One region of the Streptomyces roseofulvus genome, then DNA from elsewhere that is predicted to be linked to it. Evidence: riboswitches for the same ligand, from Rfam matches in the RefSeq annotation. Region 1 holds a riboswitch; the other holds the start of a gene.

Region 1 (9,077 bases):
GCTCTCGGAATTCTGACGTCCGGCTTGCCGGGGAATGTGAGGGCGGAGATCCTGTCTTCGCTCCGATTCCGCGCCGCGACCCTCCGCATACGACCTGATGACGCCTTGTCAGGAATATCGGTGGCGTCTAGCGGAAACAATCTCTGAACACGCGTCGTATAAACTCCGCGGACGAGGCAGAGCGCCGGCGCCGGCCATGACCCGTGGCCCCCCGCTCCGCACCCGCCGCCGACAGCGCCGTCGAAGCCCACCCCGCAGCGCGAACCCGTATCCCCGTGTCTCCTGAGCGAGAGGCGACCCACACGATGCTCCGACCCTCCCCGGCCCCCGCGCCGGCCCTCCGCAGTGTCCTCGCGGCACTCGGCTCGCCCACGGCCGTACGCGAGGCCCGCACCCCGGCCCTGCGGGCCGCGACCGGACCACTGAGTCCCGAACTCCCGCTGCCCGTCCACGTGCTGCGGATCTCCGGAGCGCCGGAACAGGCGCCCGGCACCCGGCTCGTCGGGTGGCGTTTCCTGATCCGGAGCGGGGACCGGGCGATCGCGGCCGCGGACACCATGCTCACCCCGGACGGCTGGTCCTTCTCGCACTTCTTCGAGGGGCCGTACGTCGCCGCCACGGAGCGGGCCCTGGTCCAGGCGGAGGCGCTGCCGGGCACGTACCAGCCGCGCCTGCTGTCGGTGCCGGAGCTGTACATGCTGACGCTGTGGCTGCACGCCGAGCCGGACCCGGACGACCCGGAGCCGGAGACGGCCTCCGCCGACGTCCTGGTGCCGCTCGCCCCGGCACCGCCCGGCATCGCCCCCCACCGCCCCTACCGGGTGGCCGATCTGCTGCCCGTGCTCAGTACGCGACTCGCGCCGCCGCCGCTGCTCGGCTCCGCGGCGCCCGCCTGATCCGCTCCGCGCGCACCGCCCCGTGACCCCCTCGGGTCACGGGGCGCACTGCTGTCCGGAACCCGCGTCCGAACGCCCGCGCCGAACACCCCGCCCGTACGGACTAGCCCGCTCGGGCCACCCCGAACCACCCGAATTGGCGGGGGTGTTGACCTGAACCGCCCCTGCGGGTGATGCGTCTTCCCAGGAGCGGACGAGCTGACGCGAAATACCTGCGGAAGGGCGTCCGTGCGGCAAGACTGGGACCGGAACCGAACCGACCGACGGGGGCGGCCATGAGCGCGCAGAGCCGCAGGAAAACCACCACGACGCAGCGAAAGAACCCACCCATGTGCCAGCACCAGCCTGCCTGTCCCACCGCCGACTCCGCCGACCGTGAGGCCGCCCGCCCGGTGGCCTGCCATCCGGAGCAGGGGTGGAGCCTGCTGTGCAACGGCGTCCTGCTCTTCGAGGACACCGGCGAACTGCTGCCGGACGGGCAGATCATCGCTCCGCACCGGCCGCTGACGACGGGCCGGGTGACGACGGCGGCCTGAGCGACCGCGCGGGCACAGCCGGAGGGCCGGCCCGGAGGAGACTCCGGACCGGCCCTCTGTCATGCCCGCGGTCAGTGGTCGTACTCGTCCAGCGGCGGGCAGGAGCAGACCAGGTTCCGGTCGCCGAAGGCGCCGTCGATGCGGCGGACCGGCGGCCAGTACTTGTCGGCGGCCGAGACGCCGGCGGGGAAGACCGCCACGTCACGGTCGTAGGCGTGGGCCCACTCGCCGCCCAGCGCGGCCGCGGTGTGCGGGGCGTTGCGCAGCGGGTTGTCCTCGGCGGGCCACTCGCCGGAGCCGACCTTCTCGATCTCGGCGCGGATCGCGATCATCGTGTCGCAGAAGCGGTCCAGCTCGGCCAGGTCCTCGGACTCGGTCGGCTCGATCATCAGCGTGCCGGCGACCGGGAAGGACATGGTCGGCGCGTGGAAGCCGTAGTCGATCAGGCGCTTGGCGATGTCGTCGACGGTGACGCCGGTCGCCTTGGTCAGCGGACGCAGGTCGACGATGCACTCGTGCGCGACGAGCCCGGCGGGGCCGGTGTAGAGCACCGGGTAGTGCGGCTCCAGGCGCTTGGCGATGTAGTTCGCCGCGAGGACGGCGACCTGGGTGGCGCGCTTCAGGCCCTCGCCGCCCATCAGGCGGACGTACGTCCAGGAGATGGGCAGGATGCCGGCGGAGCCCCACGGGGCGGCCGAGATCGGGCCGACGCCGGTCTCCGGGCCCGCGGTGGGCTGGAGCGGGTGGTTCGGCAGGTACGGGGCGAGGTGGGCGCGGACGCCGACCGGGCCGACGCCGGGGCCGCCGCCGCCGTGCGGGATGCAGAAGGTCTTGTGCAGGTTGAGGTGCGAGACGTCGCCGCCGAAGTGGCCCGGCTTGGCGAGGCCGACCAGCGCGTTGAGGTTGGCGCCGTCGACGTACACCTGGCCGCCGGCCTCGTGGACCTCGGCGCAGATGTCGGCGACGTGCTCCTCGAAGACGCCGTGCGTCGACGGGTACGTGATCATGAGCACGGCGAGCTCGTCGCGGTGCTGCGCGATCTTGGCGCGCAGGTCCTCGACGTCGACCTCGCCGTCCTCGGCGGTCTTCACGACGACGACCTTCATGCCGGCCATCACGGCGGAGGCGGCGTTGGTGCCGTGCGCGGAGGACGGGATGAGGCAGACGGTGCGCTGCTCGTCGCCGTTGGCGCGGTGGTAGGCGCGGACCGCGAGGAGACCGGCCAGCTCGCCCTGCGAACCGGCGTTCGGCTGGATCGAGACCTTGTCGTAGCCGGTGACCTCGGCCAGGCGCTCCTCCAGCTCGGTGATGAGCGTGACGTAGCCCTGGGCCTGGTCGATCGGCGCGAAGGGGTGGATCTGGCCGAACTCGGGCCAGGTCACCGGCTCCATCTCGGTGGTCGCGTTCAGCTTCATGGTGCAGGAGCCGAGCGGGATCATGCCGCGGTCGAGCGCGTAGTCGCGGTCCGCGAGGCGGCGCAGGTAGCGCAGCATGGCGGTCTCGGAGCGGTGCGCGTGGAAGACCGGGTGGGTGAGGTACGCGTCGGAGCGCAGCTGCGCGGCCGGGAGGGCGTCCTCGGTGGCGGCGTCCAGGGCCTCGACGTCGCCGGTGACGCCGAAGGCGCCCCAGACGGCGGCGAGCTGCTCGCGGCCGGTGGTCTCGTCGCAGGAGACGGAGACGTGGTCGGCGTCGACCGGGTACAGGTTGACGCCGGCCTCGCGGGCGGCGGCGACGACGGCGTCGGCGCGGCCGGGCACCCGGGCGGTGATCGTGTCGAAGAAGGCGCCCTGGGTGAGCTCGACGCCCCCGGCGGTCAGGCCGGCGGCGAGGATCGCGGCGTACCGGTGGGTGCGCTGCGCGATCTGCTTCAGGCCGTCCGGGCCGTGGTAGACGGCGTACATGCCGGCCATGACGGCGAGGAGCACCTGGGCGGTGCAGATGTTGCTGGTGGCCTTCTCGCGGCGGATGTGCTGCTCGCGGGTCTGCAGGGCGAGGCGGTAGGCCTTGTTGCCGTCGGCGTCGACGGAGACGCCGACCAGGCGGCCGGGCAGCGAGCGGGCGTGCTTGTCCTGGACGGCCATGTAGCCGGCGTGCGGGCCGCCGAAGCCCATCGGGACGCCGAAGCGCTGGGTGGTGCCGACGGCGATGTCCGCGCCGAGCGAGCCCGGCGATTCGAGCAGGGTGAGCGCGAGCAGGTCGGCGGCGACGGTCACGATCGCGCCGAGCTCGTGGGCGGCGTCGATCAGCGGCTTGATGTCGCGGACCGCGCCGGAGGCGCCCGGGTACTGGAGGAGCACGCCGAAGACGCCGCGCTCGGCGATCTCGGCCGGGATGCCGTCGGAGAGGTCGGCGACGACGACCTCGACACCGGTCGGCTCGGCGCGGGTCTGGATGACGGCGATCGTCTGCGGGAGGGCGTCGGCGTCGACGAGGAAGACGCCGTTCTTGACCTTGCCGACCCGGCGGGCGAGCGACATGGCCTCGGCGGCGGCGGTGCCCTCGTCGAGGAGGGAGGCGCCGGAGGTCGGCAGACCGGTCAGGTCGGCGACCATCGTCTGGAAGTTGAGCAGCGCCTCCAGGCGGCCCTGCGAGATCTCCGGCTGGTAGGGCGTGTACGCCGTGTACCAGGCCGGGTTCTCCATGACGTTGCGGAGGATGACCGGCGGCGTGAAGGTGCCGTAGTAGCCGAGGCCGATCATCGGGGCGAGGACCTGGTTGCGGCCGGCGAGGGCGCGCAGCTCGGCGAGGACCTCGGCCTCGGTGCGGGCGCCGGGCAGGTCCAGCGCCTCGGCGTTCTTGATGACGTCCGGCACCGCGGCGGCCGTCAGCTCGTCGAGCGAGCCGTACCCGACCTGGGCGAGCATCTTGGCCCGCGCCTCGGCGTCGGGTCCGATGTGCCGCTGCTCGAAGGGGATTCCCTGTTCGAGCTCGGAGAGCGGAGTGCGGTTGGCGGTCATGATGCGGGGGCCTCCTGGTCGTCACGACCTGCGAGGGGCACCTCGGCGCGGGTGCCCGGACGGCCTCCCCCTCTGTCATCTCAACCTGAGAGCTTCACCGGCACGCGCGGGGCACGCCGGCTTTCACCGTCGGTGAGAGCGGGGGCCGTCGGACTCCCGCCCTGCTTTCCAGAGTGACCTCGCCCGCGCGGTACCGGGTGCCTGAGAGATTCCGGGGAGGATTTGCTCCTTCGGCGCCCCCGGAAACCTTCTCCGGAGGACTCTCCCGCACGGTGTCGACAGCCACAGCCAGCCTACCAGCGCCGTTGTCGCTGTCATCGCTCAAGTGGCCGACATCGCAGATGTGCACTTTCGTAGGGGTGTAGTGCAGTTGCGACCAGTTGGAGGGACCGTGCAGACCGACATCGATCCGCGCAGCCTGATCGGCCGCAAGGCGTTCGACCGGAACGGACACAAGATCGGAACCGTGGACGAGGTGTACCTGGACGACGCGACCGGCGTCCCCGAGTGGGCGGCCGTCCGCACGGGCCTGTTCAGCCGGGACGCCTTCGTCCCGCTGGAGCCGAGCGAGCTGGCCGACGACGGCCTCCACATCCCCTTCGACCGCTCCCTCATCAAGGACGCCCCGGACTTCGGCGTGGGCCGGCACCTCTCCCCCGAGCAGGAACTCCAGCTCTACCGCCACTACGAGCTGACGCTGCCGCCCCCGCCGGAGCACATCCCGGACTTCGGCCGCCTCGCGGGCCAGGACGACGCCGCCTAGCGCGCGCTCACTCACCCGGGCGGACGACCGGGGCGGCCCGCTCCGCCCCCGTCACCCCGCCCGGCACCAGCGGCAGCGGATCGGCCGGCTCCAGGTCGGGATCGTCCACCGAGAAGGTGCGCACCCGTCCCGGAGCCGTGCCGCCGGGCTCCTCGAAGCGGACGGTGACCCGCCCGAGCCCGCTCCCCTGCACCCAGCCGGCGCCGAGCACCGCGTGCCGCACGTCGTGACCCGGCGCCCAGCGCCGTACCGCGGTCTCGGTGGCGGTCGGCGGCGCGGCGGGCACCACGGACGGCACGGCATCCGCCACCGGCTCCGCCGCGCCGCTCCCCGCGGCCTCCTCCGAGGCCTCGGCCTGGGCGAACAGGTCCTCCTGCGTGTAGTCGGCGAGCCCGCTCACCCCGACCCCGAGCAGCCGCACCCCGCCGGTCGTGTCCACGAGCTCCAGCAGCCGCTCGGCGGCCTCCCGCACCACCAGCGGGTCGTCCGTCGGCCCCCGCAGCGTCTCGGACCGGGTCAGCGTCGAGAAGTCATACCGGCGCACCTTCAGCACGATGGTCCGCCCCGAGTGCCCCGAGCCCCGCAGCCGCGCCACGCACCGCTCCGCCAGCCGCTCCACCTCCAGCCGGATCCGCAGCCGGTCGTGCAGGTCGACGTCGAAGGTGTCCTCCACGGAGACCGACTTGGCGTCCCGCTCGGCCACCACCGGCCGGTCGTCGTGCCCCAGCGCCATCCGGTACAGCCCGGCCCCGTGCGACCGCCCCAGGATCCTCACGAGCTCGTCCTCGCCGGCCTCCACGACGTCGGCGACCGTCGTGATCCCGGCCCGCCGCAGATGGTCGCCGGTTGCCGGCCCGACGCCGGGGATGATCCGCACCGACCGGGGCGCGAGGAGCGCGCGCTCGGTGCCCGGCTCGATGAGCACCAGACCGTCCGGCTTCGCCTCCTCCGAGGCGATCTTGGCCAGCATCTTGGATCCGGCGAGCCCCACGGACCCGGTCAGCCCGGTCGTCGCCAGGATCTCCGCCCGCAGCCGCTCCCCCACCGCCCGGGCGCTCGCGCTGTCGTCCGCCAGCCCCCCGGCCTCCAGGTCCACGAACGCCTCGTCGAGGCTCAGCGGCTCCACCAGCGGCGACAGCCGCCCCAGCAGCTCCATGACCTGGCCGCTGATCGCCCGGTAGAAGGCGAACCGCGGCACCAGGTACGCGGCGTTGGGCGCCAGCCGCCGCGCCTGCCCCATCGGCATCGCCGAGTGCACCCCGAAGCGCCGCGCCTCGTACGAGGCGGTGGCGACCACGCCCCGCGGCCCGAGCCCGCCCACGACGACGGGCTTGCCGCGCAGGCTCGGCTTCGACGCCTGCTCGGCGGCGGCGAAGAAGGCGTCCATGTCCAGATGCAGGATCGTGGGGGCGGCTCTCACGACTCCGATGCTGCCTCACACCACTGACAATCGCCGGTACGGGCGAGCCCGCCCGCACCGGCCGGAAGGGACCCTCAGACGGCCCGGTCGCGCCGTCGCCGCGCCAGCTCGTCCTGCGGGTTGTGCCGGACCAGCGTCTCGCCGGTGTCGACCCGCTCCCCGTGCAGCTGCGAGAGCGCCGACTCGACGTCCCGCCAGACGACGCCCACCGCGATGCCGAAGACGCCCTGCCCGCCCTGGAGCAGCGAGACGACCTCGTCGGGCGAGGAGCACTCGTAGACCGTCGCGCCGTCGCTCATCAGCGTCATGCGCTCCAGATCGCGGAAGCCGCGGGCGCGCAGGTGCTGCACGGCCGCCCGGATGTTCTGGAGGGCGACGCCCGTGTCGAGGAAACGCTTGACGATCTTCAGGACGACGACGTCCCGGAAGCTGTAGAGCCGCTGCGTGCCGGAGCCGTACGCGGGCCGCACGCTCGGCTCGACGAGCCCGGTGCGCGCCCAGTAGTCCAGCTGGCGGTAGGTGATGCCGGCGGCCGCGCAGGCCGTGGGGCCTCGGTAGCCGATCGCCTCGTCCGCCACCCCGGTGCCCGTCTCCGTGCCGAAGTCGCCCACACTGCCGTGAAGCGGATACGGAGCGCTCTCCTCGGACACGCGTCCGAGCGAGCTCCCTGCCGTACCGTCCGCGCTGCTCATCACGCCGACCCTCCGTCCTTGACCTGCCCACTCGAAGGTAGGCAGTCGCCAGGGGTGCGTCAACGATCGCCACACTCGGCACGCCGAGTGATAATCACCCGGAGAGTGGTTTCACGCATCCCTCTCCGGGGAAAGGCTACTCGAATGCGCCGACGGCGCCGCTCGAACGCCCCTTCCCACCGCGGCCCGGCCGGCGCCAGGGGTCCTCCCCCGCCACCGGCTCCCGGAGCCCGGGGGCCGTCACTGGCTCCCGAAGTCCTCGGGCGAGATCTGGTCGAGGAACTCGCGGAACTTCTCCACCTCGTCCTCCTGCTCGTCGGGGATCGCGATGCCGGCGTCGTCGAGGACACCGTCGCTGCCGAAGATCGGCGAACCGGTCCGCAGGGCCAGGGCTATCGCGTCGGACGGCCGCGCGCTCACTTCCACACCGCTGGCGAAGACCAGCTCGGCGTAGAAGACCCCGTCCCGCAGATCAGTGATGCGGACCTGGGTGAGCTCCTGGCCCACGGCCTCCAGCACGTCCTTGAACAGGTCGTGCGTCAGCGGCCTGGGCGGCGCCATGCCCTGCTGGGCGAAGGCGATCGCGGTCGCCTCGCCGGGTCCGATCCAGATGGGCAGGTACCGATCGCCTCCCACCTCGCGCAGGAGCACGATCGGCTGGTTGGAGGGCATTTCCACCCGGACACCCACAACGTCGAGCTCGTTCACACAGCAACCCTAGGACGTGCCCGACCGGTTTGGATAGTCGGGCCCCCGCTCAGCGCCCCCGCGACCCGGCGGCGGAGCCCTCCGGGGAGGTCACTGGAGGCGGATCCCGAGCGCCGTCTGCACCAGCGCGGCGTGCAGCCGCACCGACAGCTGCGCCAGCTCGGCGGCGGTCTCCTCGGCATGCGCCCTGGTCTGCGGGTTGCGGTGGCGGCGCAGCGGCGCCACGACCTGCTCGATCAGCCCGGCCTCCCGGTCCGCCGACGCCTTCACGGCCCGCAGGTGCCGGGGTTCCAGCCCGAACCGCCCCAGATCGGCGACGATGCGCGCCACGTTCACGCTCTCCGCGTCGTAGCCGCCGCCCTCGCTCTCGCCGATCAGGCCGTACGACTCCCACTCCGCCAGCTCGGCCTCGGTGACCCCGGCCGCGGCGACCAGCTCGGCCCGCCCGAGCCGCATCACGGCCGGCCGCTCCCCGGCCGCCTCGTCCGCGGGGCCGTCGAGCAGGCCGTCCAGCAGGTCACGGCGCCGCCCGGGCGCCGGGAGCCGCACCTGCTCGCCGCGGGCGAGGGCGTCGAGGTGCTCCCGGATGACCTTCAGCGGAAGGTAGTGGTCGCGCTGCATCCGCAGGACGGCGGCGAGCCGCTCCACGTCCTGCGGACTGAACTTCCGGTACCCGGAGGCCGTGCGCCGGGGCTCGACGAGCCCCTCGGCCTCCAGGAAGCGGATCTTGGAGATCGTCACTTCGGGAAACTCGTCCCGCAGCTGGTTCAGCACGGTGCCGATACTCACCAGCCGGTCACCCGCGGTGGCGGTGCCGGAGCCGGCACCGCCCGTCGGTGTTCGCACCATGGGCCTTTCCTGAAGATCTCCGCCAGGCGTGTCAGACGCCTCGCTGGCTCGCGTAGAAGACCAGCCGGTACTTGCCGATCTGCACCTCGTCGCCGTTGTTGAGCACCACGTCGGAGTCGATCGGCTCACGGTTGAGGTAGGTGCCGTTGAGGCTGCCCACGTCGGCGACGGTGAAGCTGCCGTCCTGGCGCCGGCGGAACTCGACGTGCCGCCGGGAGACCGTGAAGTCGTCCAGGAAGATGTCGCTCTGCGGGTG
Region 2 (9,077 bases), 4.2 Mb from region 1:
GACGACACCCAGGTCGTGGGTGATCATCAGCAGCGCGGTGCCCTCCTGGTCGACCAGTTCCTTGAGGAGTTCGAGGATCTGGGCCTGGATGGTGACGTCGAGCGCGGTGGTCGGCTCGTCGGCGATGAGCAGGCGGGGGGCGCAGGCCACCGCCATGGCGATGAGCGCGCGCTGCCGCATGCCGCCGGAGAGCTGGTGCGGGAACTCCTTGAGCCGCCGGGTGGGGTCGGGGATGCCGACCCGGTCGAGCAGGTGGGCGGCCTCCTTGCGGGCGGCCTCGCCCTTCAGCCCGCGGTGGCGCTGGAGGATCTCGGTGACCTGGACGCCGATGGGGACGACCGGGTTCAGCGAGGACAGCGGGTCCTGGAAGATCATCGCCATGTCGCGTCCGCGCAGGTCGCGCATCTTCGACGGGGAGAGCGACAGCAGTTCCGTGCCGTCGAGGTCGGCCCGGCCGCCGAGGGTGACGCCCTTGGCGGGCAGCAGCCCCATGAGGGCGAGCGAGGTCACGGACTTGCCGCAGCCCGACTCGCCGACGAGGCCGACGACCTGGCCCTGGTCGACGCTGAACGAGACGCCGTTGACCGCCCGGACGTCCTTGCGGCCGCGGCCGCCGAAGGTGACGGTGAGTTCGTCCACGGTGAGCAGTGGCATGTCAGCCTCGCAGCTTCGGGTCGAGGGCTTCGCGCATGGCCTCGCCGAGCAGGGTGAAGCCGAGGGCGGTGATGACGATGCCGACCGCCGGGTACATGGACATCATCGGCTCGTTGTCGAAGAACCGCTGGGCCGCGGAGAGCATGACGCCCCACTCGGGCACCGCGGGGTCGGGGTTGCCGAGTCCGAGGTAGGAGAGGGCGGCGGCCTCGATGATGGCGGTGGCGAGGCTGAGCGTCGCCTGGACGATCACCGGGCTCAGCGAGTTCGGCAGGATCTGGGTGAAGACGATCCGCCGCTTGCGGATGCCCAGCGAGCGGGCGGCGAGGACGTAGTCGCTGCCGCCCTGGGCGAGCATCGAGCCGCGCAGGAGCCGGGTGAAGACCGGGATCTGCACCACGCCGACGGCGATCATCACGGTGGTGAGCGACTGGCCCAGCACGGCGGCGACGGAGACGGCGAGGAGCAGCGACGGCAGGGCGAGCAGGATGTCGGTGACGCGCATGATCGCGTCGTCGATCCGCCGTCCGGCCTTCCCGCCGAGGGTGGCCGCGGCGCCCGAGACGATGCCGACGAGGGCGCCGATCAGCAGGCCGATGAGCATGGAGACGACGCCGACGAGCAGCGTCTGGCGGGCGCCCACGAGCATCCGGGAGAACAGGTCGCGGCCGAGGTGGTCCAGGCCGAACCAGTTCTCGGCGCGGGCGCCGACGAACTCGCCGCGGTTGGCGAAGACCTCGCCGCGCCAGGTCTGCTCGGTGGGGCTGTAGGGGGCGATCCAGGGGCCGATGATCGCGAGCACGACGAAGCCGGCGATGATCGCGCCGCCGATGAGCGCCATCTTGCTGTTGCGCAGCCGGCGCATCGCCTCGCGCCACAGGCTGGCGCCGCTGGCGGTCTCGGTCTTCGCCGTGAGCTGGGCGAGCCGGTCGATCTTGGAGGCAGTGTTGGTCAGACTCATCAGTGCACCCGCACCCTCGGGTCGATGACGCTGTACGCGAGGTCGACGAGCATGTTGATCACCACGTAGATCATGGCGATGAACATGATGAAGCCGACGAGCACCGGGTAGTCGCGGGCGTCGATGGCGGTCCGGATGAAGGAGCCGATGCCGCCGAAGGTGAAGACGGACTCGGTGAGCACCGCGCCGGAGAGCAGGCTGCCGGTGAGCAGGCCGATGGCGGTGACGACGGGGAGCAGCGCGTTGCGCAGCACGTGGCGGACGCGGACGACCCGGCGCTCCAGGCCCTTGGACTCGGCGGTGCGGATGTAGTCCTCGCCGAGCACCTCCAGGACGCTGGCGCGGGTCATGCGGACGATGACCGCGAGCGGGATGGTGGCCAGGGCGATGCCGGGCAGCACCAGGTGCATGAGGGCGTCCCAGGCGGCGTCGAACTCGCCGGTCAGCACGCCGTCGAGGACGGCGAAGCCGGTGACGCTGGTGGCGTCGATGCCGGTGGACTGGCGGCCGAAGGTGCCGAAGATCTCGCCGAAGGCGCCCTTGAGCAGCTGTGCCAGGAAGAAGACCGGGATGCAGATGCCGACGAGGGAGCCGGAGACGGAGGCCACGTCGATCCAGCCGCCGCGCTTGCGGGCGGCGAGGTAGCCGAGCGGGATGCCCACGACGGTGGCGATGAGCATGGCCGCGAGGCTGAGTTCGACCGTGGCGGGGAAGCGCAGCACGAACTCGTCCCAGACGGGCTGTCCGGTCTGCACCGAGGTGCCGAGGTCGAGGTCGAGGAGCCGCTTGAGGAAGCGTCCGTACTGGACGTAGATCGGCTGGTCGAGGCCCAGCGCGCGGTTGATGCGCGCCACATCGGCTTCGGTCGCCCGCTCGCCCAGGATCGCTGAGGCGGGTCCGCCGGGCAGTCGGTTCAGCCAGATGAAGAGCAGAACCGACAGGCCGAGCAGGGTGGGTATGAGCTGGAGAAGTCGTCGTACGACGAGTCGCAACACCCCGCGTGCCCCTTTCTTGCGTATGGAGGGTGGATGCGCGGACGCCCGGTCACGGGAGGAACGCGTGACCGGGCGGACCGCTTACGGGTGTGTTACTTGAAGGAGACCTCGGCGAAGTTCTCCTGCGTCAGCGGGGAGACCTTCGGCGGGACCACGTTCTTGCCGAACGCGATGGCCGGCGGGGAGGAGGTCAGCGGGAGACCCGGCAGGTACTCCATGATCGCCTCGTTGGCGGCCTTGTAGAGGTCCGTGCGCTTGGTCGGGTCGCCCTGGAGCGAGCCGGCCTTCACCGCGTTGAAGACCTTGTCGTTCTTGAAGCCCCACTGCTTGTCGTACCCGGCGAACCAGGTGCCGATGAAGTTGTAGCCGTCGTTGAAGTCACCGGTCCAGCCGAGCATGTGGAGGGCGCAGCCGCCCTTCTCCACCGCGTCGACGTAGTCCGGGTTCCACTTCTTCGGCTTGGGGTTGACCTTGATGCCGGCCTTCTCCAGGTCGGCCTTGACCAGCTCGAAGATGTCCTGCGGGGCAGGCATGTACGGGCGGGTGACCTCGGTCGGGTAGCAGAAGTCGACCGACAGGCCGCTCGCGCCGGCGCCGGCGAGGAGCGACTTGGCCTTGGCGGTGTCGAAGGCGTACTTCTTCACGTTCTCCGAGTAGCCGGCGACGGTGTCGGGCATGAACTGGGTCGCGACCTTGCCGCCCTCGGGCAGCTGGGTCTTGACGATGTTCTCGCGGTCGACGGCGTGCGCGATGGCCTGGCGGACCTCGGGCTTCTTCAGCGCCGGGTTGGCCTCCTGCGTCATACCGAGGTAGAGCAGGTTGAAGACGTCACGGGTCGGGACCTGGAAGCCGGCGCCCTCGAGGGTCTTGATGTCGGCGGGCGCGACCAGGTCGTAGCCGTCGATGTCACCGGCCTGGAGCGCCTGGCGGCGGCCCTCCTCGGTGTCGATCGTGCGGAAGACCAGGTTCTTGACCTTGGCCTTCTCACCCCAGTAGTCGTCGAAGCGCTCCAGGGCGACTTCCTTGTTGCCCTTGTTCCACTTCGTGATCTTGTACGGGCCGGTGCCGGCGACCGTGCCGGCCTCCTGGCTGTACTTGGGGTACGTGATGGCGTCGCCGGCCTCGGTGACCTGCTGCTTCGCGTACTCCTGGAGCGCCTTCGGCGAGTGGATCGCGAGGGCCTGGAGGGAGAAGCCGCCGGGGAGGTTGGCGGAGGGCTCGAAGACCTCGATGACGGCGGTGGCGTCGTCCTTGACCGTGCAGGACTTGTAGTTCGCCTTGGGCGTCTCCTTGTCCTCGTTGGCCTTGAAGCCGCCCATGATGGTCTGCCAGTAGTACGAGACCGCGCTCGACTGGTAGGTGCCCTTCCAGTTGAACCAGTAGTCGTAGTTGGCGCAGACCGCCTTCGCGTCGAAGGTCTCGCCGTCGTGGAACTTCACGCCCTTGCGGAGGTTGAAGGTCCAGACGGTGCCCTCGGGGTTGCTCGACCACTTCTCGGCGAGCCCGCCGATGAGCTTGCTGCCACCGGACTCGTGCTCCAGGAGCGCCTCGAACGCCTGACGGGTGACCCGGAAGGTCTCGCCGTCGGAGGCGAGGGCCGGGTCGAGGGAGGCCGGGTCGCCGGGGGCGCCGAACACGAAGGTGTCCTTGGCTCCGGACTTGTTCTCGTCCTTGTCCCGGTCGCTCGCGCAGCCCGTGGCGATGAGGCCGACCGTGATGGCCGCCGTCAGAGCCCGGGTCGACCGGGAATTGAGTATGCGCATGGGTCCACCCCTGGGTCGCCATGTGTGGTCTTGACCGGCCGAACGCTACTGGCGAGTGACGGCGCAGAGAACAGTCCGCATAGCGGTGATACCAACCTGAGACCCGGACACTCACCAAATCGGGCGGTTGCCGGACATCGACGGCCGGAGCGGCTTCAAGTGGACGCAAAACCCCGCCCTGGCAAGGCATTTCGGCCAGGGCGGGGTAACGGGTGCGAAGGGGGCGTCAGCGGTGCTGCGCCGGCGGGTAGCCGTATCCCGGACGGTGGGATCCCGCATGCTGGGACGGGGTGCCGTGCGCCTCGCGGTCGTAGAAGGGCCGCGCGTGGGCCCGCAGCCAGAGCGCGACCGGGTCGTACGCGTCGGAGAGCGCGACCGTCGAGACGGGCAGCCCCTCGGGCACGGCGTTGATCGACTGGCGCATCATCGCGCGCACCTCGTCCACGGTCGCCGCCGAACCGTCGTACAGATCGAGGCCGATGACCAGGTACGGGGTCCCGAGCGCGGGCTGCACCCAGCCGCGGCGGAGCGAGCGGACGGCCGGGGTCCGGTGCGCGTTCTGGGTCAGCTGGGCGTAGAAGTGCGGGATCTCCAGGGCGGGTTCGGAGACCCGGAGGGGCCCGGCGGGCATCCGGTCGAGGCCGGTGGCGATCCGCCGCAGATCGGCCCACGGGATGCCGACGCCGCCGCCGGGCGCGTGCGGGTTGAGCCAGACGCCCCAGCGCTCGGGGTAGAGGGCCCGGGCGATCTCACGGCCGGTGACGCGCTCGTGGGCGCGGTGCCAGCCGGAGGCGGCGAGTTCGCCGGCGGAGGTGACGCAGGGCGCGTACCCGAGGCCGTCGACCTCCATGTTGCCGTACTGGGCCTCCGGCGAGCCCGGGCTGCCCTGCCACAGCAGCATGTACAGCTCGCCGTCGGCCAGGGCGTGCAGCAGCCCCTCGTACGCGTCGTAGCGTCCGGGCGCCACCTGGCGCAGCATGTGCTCGACCTGTCCGGTCGTGGCGCCCCCTGACGCGCTCACCCTGGGTCCCGCCCCTCTGTCCTCTGTGTCGTACGGCTCGGTTCGGTGGATCGGTGTCGGTCGGTCCAGCTTAGACAGGACCGGAGGTCACCCGGTGGCGCGCTGGTAGAAGGGGCGCACCCGTTCCAGCATCCAGTCGCCGACCGGGTCGGCGGCCATGTCGAGCAGGATCAGGTTGACCGGCCAGGCGACCTCGACGCGGCCGAGGGCGCGGCCGAGGGCGTCCAGCGGGGCGTTGCGGTCGACGCCGTCCCAGCCGGTGAGCTGGACGCCGACGAAGAGGGCCGGTTCGGTGCCCTCGACGCTGGCGAGGGTGCGGCGGGCGGTGGCGACGACGCCGGTGGCGTCGAACTCGGCGGCGGCCGCGGCGAGGAAGTCGACCGGGTCGTCCTGCCAGTCGGGCTCGAAGAGCCGGACCCGGCCTCCGGACGCGGGCCCGTCGAGGGCGGTGCGCCCGACCCGGCAGAGCTCGGCGACGGCGGGCGGGGGCAGCGGGACGCCGACGACGCCGCCGGGGTTCACCGCGATGCCGAGCTGCGGGGGCAGCCCGCGGGCGAAGTCACGGGCGGGGGCGACGGTGAAGGACATGTGGTCGCCGACGCAGGCGAGGAACTGCTCCTGCGAGCTGTAGACGGGGACGTAGGCGGCGCCGCCGATCTCCATCGTGGCGAGGTCCAGGCTGGGGCTGTCGGGGCCGCCGCCGTTGGGCAGCGGGACCCAGACCTGGCTGCGGCCGAGCACCTCGATGAGCCGGCCTCCGGCCGCGGGCTCCCCGAGCGCGGCGGCCAGCGCCTCCTCCAGCTCGTTGCCCGGCCACGTCACGTCCACGGTGGTTCCGTCCCCTTCTCGTACGGCCCTGGTCCCGGCCGTCCCGCAGCACCCTAACGCCGCCCCGCCCCGGCCGTGACCAGAACCCGCCTCCGGGACGGGCGTCAGGCGGTGTCGCGGAAGCCGATGCGGCGCAGCACGGTCGCCGCGTCCCGGTCGAGGAGGGTGGCGGAGGCGCAGCCGCGGGGCAGCCGGCCCGCCTCGACGGCGGCGACGAGCCGGCCGACGGCCCTGCGGTGCCGGGCGAAGGCGTACGCGGACACCCCCCGGCCCCGCTCGCGCTGGCCGTCCCGGGCGGTGGCCGGATCGACGTCGAGGAGGACCAGGTGGAGGGCGCGGCCGCGGCGGGCGGCGGAGCGGGCCAGCCAGCCGCGGACCCAGGACTGGGTGCCGCAGTCGTGGACGACGACCCCGGCGCCGGAGCGCAGGGCCCGCCGGAGCCCGGCGTAGTGGGCGATCCGGACCAGCGGGCGGTAGAGCGCGTACGGCAGGAGGCGGGGCATCCGGGCCTCCCAGCGCTCGCGGGCGTCCTGCGAGTCGACGCCGCGGCCCTCGGCGGTCCGCCGCAGCAGCGTGGACTTGCCGCTGCCGGGCAGTCCGGAGACGACCACGACGTCGCCGGCGGCGAAGGTCAGGGCGCGCGGGCCGCGCCCGCCCCGGTCGCGCAGGTCCCGCACGACGCGCCCGCGGGCGCGGGTCCGGGCGCGGGCCCGCTGGGCCGGTATGGCTGCTTCGCCGGCGAAGACGCCGGTGTGCTGGATCCTCATCGCTGCTCCCCCTGTCGGGCCCCGGGAGACGTACCGGGTGACCTCACGGAGACCCTTGCCCACGAAGTGTAAAGAAACGGTAATCCGAGACAAGCGATTTGCGGCGCCGACACCGTATGCGAGGATGTGCGCGCCAGGCGCGCGCAGCGCCCACAACCGCATACCGGCCGCTCGAATCCGCGCGGGAGAGTTCCGGACCGGCCCTGGGGCCGTCCGGGCGCCGAAGGAGCAAGTCCCTCCCTTGAATCTCTCAGGCCCCGTACCGCGTGGATGAGGCAGATCTGAAAAGCGGGACACCCGTCGTGTCCCCACCCAAGGTGCAAGCCGGGGATGCCCCCGGTGAACCTCTCAGGTTCCATGACAGATGGGGAGGAACGTCCTTGCCTGTCATGTTTTCCGCCTTCGGGACCCGGGAGCCACGTCCATCATGAGCACCACCCCCCGCCTGACCGCCCTCGATGCCCTGCATCGTTCGCTGGGCGCGACCATGACCGACTTCGCCGGCTGGGACATGCCGCTGCGGTACGGCAGCGAGCGCGACGAGCACAACGCCGTCCGCACCCGGGCCGGCCTCTTCGACCTCTCCCACATGGGCGAGATCACCGTGACCGGCCCGCAGGCCGTCGACCTGCTCGACTACGCCCTGGTCGGCAACATCTCCACGGTGGGCAACGGCCGCGCCCGCTACACGATGATCTGCCAGGAGGACGGCGGGATCCTCGACGACCTGATCGTCTACCGCCTCGGCGAGACCGAGTACATGGTGGTGGCGAACGCCTCCAACGCCCAGGTCGTCCTGGACGCCCTGGTGGCCCGTGCCGGGGGCTTCGACGCCGAGGTCCGCGACGACCGCGACGCGTACGCCCTGCTCGCCGTGCAGGGCCCCGAGTCCCCCGGCATCCTCAAGCAGCTCACCGACGCCGACCTGGACGGCCTGAAGTACTACGCGGGCCTCCCCGGCACCGTCGCCGGCGTCCCGGCGCTGATCGCCCGGACCGGCTACACCGGCGAGGACGGCTTCGAGCTCTTCCTGAAGCCGGAGCACGCCGAGGGCGTCTGGAAGGCCCTGACCGAGGCGGGCGCGGGCGTCGGCCTGATCCCGTGCGGCCTGTCCTGCCGCGACACGCTCCGCCTGGAGGCGGGCATGCCGCTGTACGGGCACGAGCTCACCACCTCGCTCACCCCCTTCGACGCCGGTCTCGGCCGGGTCGTGAAGTTCGAGAAGCCGGGCGACTTCGTCGGCCGCAAGGCCCTGGAGGCCGCCGCCGAGCGCGCCGAGACCGCCCCGCCGCGCAAGCTGGTCGGCCTGATCGCCGAGGGCCGCCGCGTCCCGCGCGCCGGCATGCAGGTCGTCTTCGGCGGCGAGGCCGTCGGCGAGATCACCTCCGGCGCCCCCTCCCCCACGCTCGGCGTGCCGATCGCGATGGCGTACGTCGACGCGGCGCACGCGGCCCCCGGGACCGAGGGCGTGGGCGTGGACATCCGCGGCACCCACGAGCCCTACAAGGTCGTGGCGCTGCCGTTCTACAAGCGCCAGAAGTGACGCATTCGTCTCACGACACGTCTCACCCCGCAAGACCCCCGTACATCCGCACTCCCCCGATCCAGGAGAATCAGGCCATGAGCAACCCCCAGCAGCTTCGCTACAGCAAGGAGCACGAGTGGCTGTCGGCCGTCGAGGACGGCGTCGCCACGGTCGGCATCACCGAGCACGCGGCCAACGCCCTCGGTGACATCGTGTTCGTCCAGCTCCCCGAGGTCGGCTCCACCGTGACCGCGACCGAGGAGTGCGGCGAGCTGGAGTCGACCAAGTCCGTGAGCGAGCTGTACTCCCCGGTGACCGGCGAGGTCGTCGAGGCGAACCAGGACGTCGTGGACGACCCGTCGCTGGTGAACTCCGCTCCGTTCGAGGGCGGCTGGCTGTTCAAGGTGCGCCTCACGGCCGAGCAGGACGACCTGCTCACCGCCGACGAGTACACCGCCTTCACCGCAGGCTGACCGAGACCCCGTAGGGATCGCTTCATGTCGCTTCTGAACACTCCCCTCCACGAGCTGGACCCCGACGTCGCCGCCACCGTCGACGCCGAG

What was found. Region 1 has a riboswitch for glycine ahead of gcvP (aminomethyl-transferring glycine dehydrogenase). Riboswitches for the same ligand answer to the same signal wherever they lie in the genome.
Region 2: linked by a shared signal. The riboswitch ahead of gcvT (glycine cleavage system aminomethyltransferase GcvT) and the one ahead of gcvP (aminomethyl-transferring glycine dehydrogenase) in region 1 are both predicted to bind glycine.

The regions. Positions count from the first base shown of each region.
Region 1 is NZ_BAAAWE010000001.1:1,488,815-1,497,891, forward strand. Features, by position in the region: gene ABFY03_RS06840 (hypothetical protein) at 306-896, shown strand; gene ABFY03_RS06845 (DUF5999 family protein) at 1,226-1,432, shown strand; gene gcvP (aminomethyl-transferring glycine dehydrogenase) at 1,504-4,389, opposite strand; glycine riboswitch at 4,452-4,567, opposite strand; glycine riboswitch at 4,568-4,667, opposite strand; gene ABFY03_RS06855 (PRC-barrel domain-containing protein) at 4,781-5,152, shown strand; gene ABFY03_RS06860 (DNA polymerase IV) at 5,160-6,572, opposite strand; gene ABFY03_RS06865 (MerR family transcriptional regulator) at 6,647-7,264, opposite strand; gene ABFY03_RS06870 (bifunctional nuclease family protein) at 7,505-7,972, opposite strand; gene ftsR (transcriptional regulator FtsR) at 8,063-8,821, opposite strand; gene ABFY03_RS06880 (double zinc ribbon and FHA domain-containing protein) at 8,853-9,077, opposite strand, start outside.
Region 2 is NZ_BAAAWE010000001.1:5,644,471-5,653,547, reverse strand. Features, by position in the region: gene ABFY03_RS26265 (ABC transporter ATP-binding protein) at 1-654, opposite strand, end outside; gene ABFY03_RS26260 (ABC transporter permease) at 656-1,615, opposite strand; gene ABFY03_RS26255 (ABC transporter permease) at 1,615-2,610, opposite strand; gene ABFY03_RS26250 (ABC transporter substrate-binding protein) at 2,703-4,373, opposite strand; gene ABFY03_RS26245 (enhanced serine sensitivity protein SseB C-terminal domain-containing protein) at 4,600-5,394, opposite strand; gene ABFY03_RS26240 (enhanced serine sensitivity protein SseB) at 5,482-6,222, opposite strand; gene ABFY03_RS26235 (AAA family ATPase) at 6,327-6,989, opposite strand; glycine riboswitch at 7,162-7,264, shown strand; glycine riboswitch at 7,266-7,363, shown strand; gene gcvT (glycine cleavage system aminomethyltransferase GcvT) at 7,417-8,532, shown strand; gene gcvH (glycine cleavage system protein GcvH) at 8,610-8,987, shown strand; gene glyA (serine hydroxymethyltransferase) at 9,012-9,077, shown strand, end outside.